DNA from 2 places in the Microaerobacter geothermalis genome. Region 2 is predicted to be linked to the other one. Evidence: a T-box and tRNA genes for the amino acid it is inferred to sense, from the RefSeq annotation. Region 2 holds a T-box; the other holds one or more tRNA genes.
The links. The T-box of region 2 lies ahead of ileS (isoleucine--tRNA ligase). A T-box ahead of a tRNA ligase gene usually reads a tRNA of that ligase, here a tRNA-Ile.

Region 1 (3,413 bases), on a different contig from region 2:
CGAGGGCCTTGATCTGGTCAGTATCGCCACCTTTAGGATTCCTTGCCATATTGGCAACGATTCCTTTCGCCCATTCTTTCGCTTTTTCCTCACCGTTTAACTCGATGAATGAAGCCAGCAACGATTGGTTGTAAATATTACTGGAAGAACGGACCAGGATCCTCCCCTTCCATTTCGGATCAGTCAAATTCTCATAAGTGGACAGCTCGGAAGGGCTCACACGGTCTTTGGCATAGGCGATAACACGTGCTCTTTTGGTTAAGCCAAACCACTGATTATCCACATCACGCAATTGTTCTGGTATATTTTCAGCCAATGTTTTGCTCTCTACAGCTTGCAATAATCCTCTTTCTTTCAGACGATACAAATTACCTGCATCCGCCGTCATAAATACGTCAGCTTCAGTGTTTGCTCCTTCACGGTCAAGGCGCTCCATCAACTCATCGCCTTTTCCTTGAACTACATTAACTTTGATACCAGTTTGCTCTGTAAAAATTTTATAAAGTTCCGCATCGGTATCGTAGTGTCTGCTAGTATACAGATTAACTACACCTTTATCTTCCGCTTGTTCATTGTTGCTAGTAGATTTGTTAGCTTGAGAAGACGATTCAGTGGTTTGCACACCTTCTGTGCCGGAGCATCCCGCCAAAACCAACAATGCTACTAAAAAGATGGCTCCCAAGAAGAGAAATTGTTTTTTCATGATATGTATCCCCCTTACGTTACAATAAGAGATTGTTCTCAACTACTAATTATAATGATAATCATTATCATGTAAAGAAACTTTTTTGCTTTACAGCTAAGAGTGTTAGTGATTTGTCACTTTTACCCTTCATCTGCAGAAAAAAAGTTGGAAAACTTAGATTGATAAATTGTAGGACTAGGCGATTTTTCCAAATAAGGATCGATACTGTCAGATGAGGAATCACTTGTGTACGAATTTGGAAAAGGGTATAGTATTTGTATCATTGTAACAATGAAAAATTTTCTAAAGGTTAGGAGACGCTGATGTTAAAGCTATTCGTCATTCTCGGCAGCTTAAATATGTTTTTGTCTGTGGCATTAGGAGCTTTTGGAGCCCATGGCCTGAAAGGGAAAATTTCTCCCGATTTGCTGGCTATTTATCAAACAGGCGTTCAATATCAAATGATTCATGCGATTGCCCTGATCTTTATTGCCATTTTATCTGACAGATTGGGGGCCATATCACTCATGAATTGGTCAGGATGGTTGTTTCAAATCGGAATTCTTTTATTTTCAGGAAGTTTGTATGCTTTAAGTATAAGCGGGATTAAGGTCCTAGGAGCAATTACTCCCTTCGGGGGAGTAGCCTTTTTACTTGGCTGGATTTTGCTTGCGTTAGCAGCCATCAGAGGGTGAGTACTCCTACGATCCCATAAACTAACTTCTGTTAAAACAGCATATCCAGCATGGGGAAGTCGACCTTGAAGGTTCTCCGCTACTCACTAAAATTATCCATTTATAAACAAATGGAGGAGTGGGAGAAATGCGAGTGCAAAAAATGGGGTAACAGTTTGGTAATTTGGCTGCCGAAGCCTTATGAGAAGCGATTTCGATAAAATAAGGAAGCGAACTGAAATTTGAGGTAAGAGATGATACCCTAATAATTGGCAGTGAAAGAGGGTCAACACATTCTCACATAAACGTAACAAAAAACCCTTGATTATCAAGGGTTTCAATCTCTTATGTATGGTGACTCGGACTGGGTTCGAACCAGCGACCCCCACCCTGTCAAGATGGTGCTCTCCCGGCTGAGCTACCGAGTCACATCTATTAATAGAAATGGTGGGCCCTACAGGACTCGAACCTGTGACCAATCGGTTATGAGCCGACCGCTCTGACCAACTGAGCTAAAGGCCCACAGAACATACAAAACAGTGTTAAAAGTTGAAGAATTTCATATATGGCGGAGCTGACGGGATACGCTCACTTCGTTCCCGACTTCGACGCCCCCTACGCCTCTTACGAGGCTGGTTTCGAATCCCTTTGATTAAAGGGCTACGAAGAATTTCATATATGGCGGAGCTGACGGGATTCGAACCCGCGATCTCCTGCGTGACAGGCAGGCATGTTAGGCCAACTACACCACAGCTCCACTTTGGTTGCGGGGGCAGGATTTGAACCTGCGACCTTCGGGTTATGAGCCCGACGAGCTACCGGACTGCTCCACCCCGCGTCATTACATGCTGAAATAAATGTTTTTTTCAGCGACAAGACTAAATATACACCATTTCACGAAAGAAATCAACCCCCTAATCGCAAGTTTCTGATTCCAATTATTTTATTCGTCAAAAATTCACTCGTGAATGATACATAGCTTTTTTCTCATGATTATACCTCAATCGTTCTACGGCACAAGTTAAAATTAACTAGAGGCTAATCACCACTTATCTCCCACCTTAGAAGTAGAAGTCATAGTGGCGATTAGCCATCGGATTAATGAATACTTAGACTATCCTACGTTCTTGTTTTTTTCATCAACCATTTCTATCCGTTGCTTTCTCTGTTCCAATTCCTGTTCCTGTTCATCCCTAAGACGATGGGCTAAGCGACTGGATGCTGAGGCTGCAATACTGGCGACCAAATCATCTAAAAAAGTATGAACTCCTTTTCCACTCTTCGTATCGAGACGTTTAATAACTCCAATCTTTTGTTTATCAAGGTGACCGAACGTGGTTACCGCAATACTTCCATAGCCAAATACGGAACCCAGTGCTAACGTTTCATCACAGCCAAATAATCCCTCATCACTTTCTACTAAAGACTGAAGTGGTTCAGATAACATCCCCTTTTCAGCAAGGACATCCAATTCTACTCCAACAAGAATGGCATGCTGCAATTCTCTCTTTTCCAAAACCGCTTCAACACTTTCTACGCAGGATTCCATCTTTAGATCTACGTTGTATGGTGCCTGCATCAGATATACCACTTCGGCAATATCTTCAACGGTAACCCCTCTATCTTTTAAACGCTTTAAACAAGCTTCTTTTACTTCTTTGCTGTGAACTTGTCTCATCATGATTTGAGTCCCCCTCGCCATTTACGGTATACTAACATCATATCATATTTATCGTAAAATGTGTCTGAATGATAAACTTTCGGCAGTATGCAAATGGTATGAGATTTGCTAAAATTTAGCTAAGAATCGTATTGGAGGGATTGGTTTGAAATACGGAATTGTGATTTTCCCTAATAAGAACGTACAAGATACGGCCAACTCATATCGCAAAAGATATGACAGCCATTATGCATTAATTCCCCCTCATCTAACATTAATTGAGGCTTTTGAGGCGGATGACCCTCAAATAAAGGAATTAACCCCATCAATAAAAAAAATAACAGAAAATACAAAGCCATTTATACTTCAGTTTCATAAGGTCAGCACCTTTCAC
Region 2 (3,413 bases):
AGTATGGCCAACCGTTATTCAGAGGTGTCGGCCTTTTTTTTCGGTGGTTATGAGGGGGCTGAAAGAAAACGAGGATTAATCGTGCCCAGTTATGATCATGTTAACGAAGCCGATTTTTCTATATCTTTTTTGGAGATTCATTACTCACAAAAGGGAAAGCAGCTGGAACATCGGGATTTTTTGGGCGCCTTTCTGGGGCTAGGGATAAAAAGGGAGAAGTTTGGCGATATTCTTCTAGCAGAAAGATGTCAGGTGGTGATTGCTGCAGAAATGAAGGATTACATTACCCTTTATTTGAATCAAGTTCATCGGCAGTCTGTAACCATATCGATGATAACGAAGGATGATTTGGTTATTCCTTCAATCTCTCTCAAGGAGATATCCATTACCGTTTCTTCCTTACGGGTTGATGCGATCGCATCGGAGGTGTATCACTTGTCCCGGTCAAAAGTACTTTCCCCCATCCGTGCCGGCCATCTGAAAGTGAATTGGAAGATTATAGATAACCCAAGCGAACCAGTAAGCCAAGGGGACGTCATTTCCCTTCGAGGATTTGGCCGCTTTCATATTTTGGGCATTGAGGGTAAAACGAAAAAGGGGAAAATCAGATTACGGGTGGGCAGGGTTAACTAGTCATCAAAATCGACTATGAACCTCTGGAACAAAATCTTAATCAATGATTTTGTTCCTTTGGCAGGAAATTTCACAGCTTTTGTCGAATGTTGAGAAAGACTAAGTGGGAGGTGGCATCATGCCTTTAAAACCTTTGGATATACATAATAAGGAGTTTACAAAAAGTTTCAGAGGATACAATGAAGATGAGGTTAACGAATTTCTAGATCAAATTATAAAAGATTTTGAAGCCTTGATTCGGGAAAACAAAGAACTGGAAAACACGGTTCATCAATTGGAAGAACGTTTGAGCCATTTTACGAAAATTGAAGATACTTTAGGAAAGTCTATTGTTGTAGCCCAAGAGGCAGCCGAGGAATTGAAAAACAATGCCCGTAAGGAAGCCCAACTGATTTTGAAAGAAGCGGAAAAAAATGCAGACCGTATCATTAATGAGGCATTAACCAAAGCAAGAAAGATTGCGATTGAAATGGAAGAGTTAAAGAAAAGGGCTTCTATCTATCGTACCCGTTTTCGAACTCTTTTGGAGGCACAATTGGAAATGCTGGGCAACGATGAATGGGATAAGATTGCTGAATTTGATGAAAATGAGGAAGCTGTCTCTTGACGTGTCGATGAGAATTAAGTATACTGCACGTTAATAGAAAATATTTGTTTGTTACATATTGAAATGCGATGACCAGAACAGATTCATCAGATACGAATCTACAGCGAGTTGGGGTTGGTGGGAGCCAATGATTGCGGCTGATGAATGATCATCTGTGAAGCAGCTTCCCTGAAATTTTACCGGATTAGGGGAAGACGGTTCATTCCCGTTAAGAATGTCAAGTGGATGAAATGTTGTTCCAATAGAATGATTTTGTTTTTCATCCATAAGGGTGGTACCGCGGGTTATCTTCTCGTCCCTTTGGGATGGGAAGTTTTTTATTTTCACCATATACAAACGCTCTTCATATGTTTGCGGAATACGTTAAAGGAGTTGAGAGAGATATGGATTATGGGAAAACATTAAATTTGCCTAAAACCGACTTTTCCATGAGGGGCAATTTGCCGAAAATGGAACCATCTATGCAGGAATGGTGGGATGAAATCGATATTTATAAAAAAGTGCAGGAGAGAACAAAGGGAAGACCCAAGTTCATTCTTCACGATGGGCCTCCCTATGCCAATGGGGATATTCATATCGGTCATGCATTAAATAAGGTATTAAAAGATATGATTGTCCGTTTTAAATCCATGTCAGGTTATGATGCCCCATATGTCCCTGGATGGGATACCCATGGCCTTCCCATTGAACATGCCATTATCAAAAATAAAAAGATAGACCGGCATAAAGTGGGAATCAATGAATTTAGAGAGATGTGTAAAGAATACGCTCTTTCCTATGTGGAAAAACAAAAAGGGCAATTTAAACGCTTGGGTGTTCGGGGAGATTGGGAAAATCCCTATCTCACCTTGAAGCCTGAGTATGAAGCAAGGCAAATCAAAGTATTCGGGGAAATGGCCAAGAAAGGTTATATTTATAAAGGGTTAAAATCCGTTTACTGGTCTCCTTCCTCTGAGACCGCTTTAGCTGAAGCAGAAATTGAATACAAAGATAAGCGTTCTCCTTCCATCTATGTCAAATTTCCTGTGAAGGATGGAAAAGGACTATTGGATGAGAAAACATCGGTAGTGATTTGGACCACGACTCCATGGACTATCCCGGCCAATGTGGCTATTGCCCTTCACCCTGAATTGGAATATTCGGTTGTCCGTGTCGGAGATGATAAGATGGTGGTGGCTTCAGGTCTTTTGGAACAAGTGGCGAAAGAAGTAGGCTGGGAGACCTATGAAATCGTAAACACCTTTAAAGGATCTGAACTGGAGTATGCTGTTTGCCGTCATCCTTTCTATGATCGGGATTCCCTTGTGATTTTAGGGGATCACGTTACTTTGGATGCCGGTACAGGATGTGTTCATACCGCTCCTGGGCATGGGGAAGAAGACTTTTATCTGGGACAAAAATATCATTTAGAGATTTTGTGTCCAGTAGATGACAAGGGCCGTTTTACGGAAGGGGCACCCGGTTTTGAAGGTTTGTTTTATGATGATGCCAACAAGCCGATCACACAAAAATTGGATGAAGCAGGAGCTTTATTGAAGCTTTCCTTTATCACCCACCAATATCCCCATGATTGGAGAAGCAAGCAGCCGGTTATTTTCCGGGCTACGGAGCAATGGTTTGCTTCTATCGATGGATTTAGGGAGGAATTGTTAAAGGCCATTAAGGAAGTAAAATGGACCCCCTCATGGGGAGAACAGCGCCTTCATAATATGGTGGCTGACCGGAATGACTGGTGTATTTCCAGACAACGGGTATGGGGAGTCCCAATTCCTATCTTTTATTGTGAAGCTTGTCAGGAAGCGATTGTGAATGATGAAACGATTAATCGGATTGCGGAAATTTTTAGACAGGAAGGTTCATCCGCCTGGTATGCCATGGACGTTTCCGAATTAATTCCCGAGGGGCTTTCTTGTCCTGCCTGCGGCAATACTTCTTTCAGGAAAGAAACCGACACCATGGATGTATGGTTTGATTCCGGTTCCAGTCATGAAGCTGTTCTTCAGGAAAGGGAAGAATTGCAGTGGCCTGCTGACTTATATTTGGAAGGTTCTGACCAATACAGAGGATGGTTTAACTCGTCCCTTTCCACAGCGGTTGCCACCAGGGGTCAAGCCCCATACAAAGGGATTTTAAGCCACGGCTTTACCTTGGACGGAGAGGGTAGAAAGATGTC

Region 1: it has a tRNA-Ile gene. The T-box ahead of ileS (isoleucine--tRNA ligase) is inferred to sense a tRNA for this amino acid. The anticodon was not compared.

Annotation. Positions count from the first base shown of each region.
Region 1 covers NZ_JAKIHL010000019.1:40,804-44,216, reverse strand. Annotated here, with positions in the region: gene L1765_RS08815 (Fe(3+) ABC transporter substrate-binding protein) at 1-703, opposite strand, end outside; gene L1765_RS08810 (DUF423 domain-containing protein) at 1,009-1,380, shown strand; tRNA gene L1765_RS08805 (tRNA-Val) at 1,712-1,787, opposite strand; tRNA gene L1765_RS08800 (tRNA-Ile) at 1,805-1,881, opposite strand; tRNA gene L1765_RS08795 (tRNA-Asp) at 2,039-2,116, opposite strand; tRNA gene L1765_RS08790 (tRNA-Met) at 2,121-2,197, opposite strand; gene L1765_RS08785 (phosphatidylglycerophosphatase A family protein) at 2,474-3,040, opposite strand; gene L1765_RS08780 (2'-5' RNA ligase family protein) at 3,186-3,413, shown strand, end outside.
Region 2 covers NZ_JAKIHL010000036.1:3,057-6,469, forward strand. Annotated here, with positions in the region: gene L1765_RS12330 (YlmH family RNA-binding protein) at 1-633, shown strand, start outside; gene L1765_RS12335 (DivIVA domain-containing protein) at 752-1,240, shown strand; T-box leader at 1,300-1,543, shown strand; gene ileS (isoleucine--tRNA ligase) at 1,624-3,413, shown strand, end outside.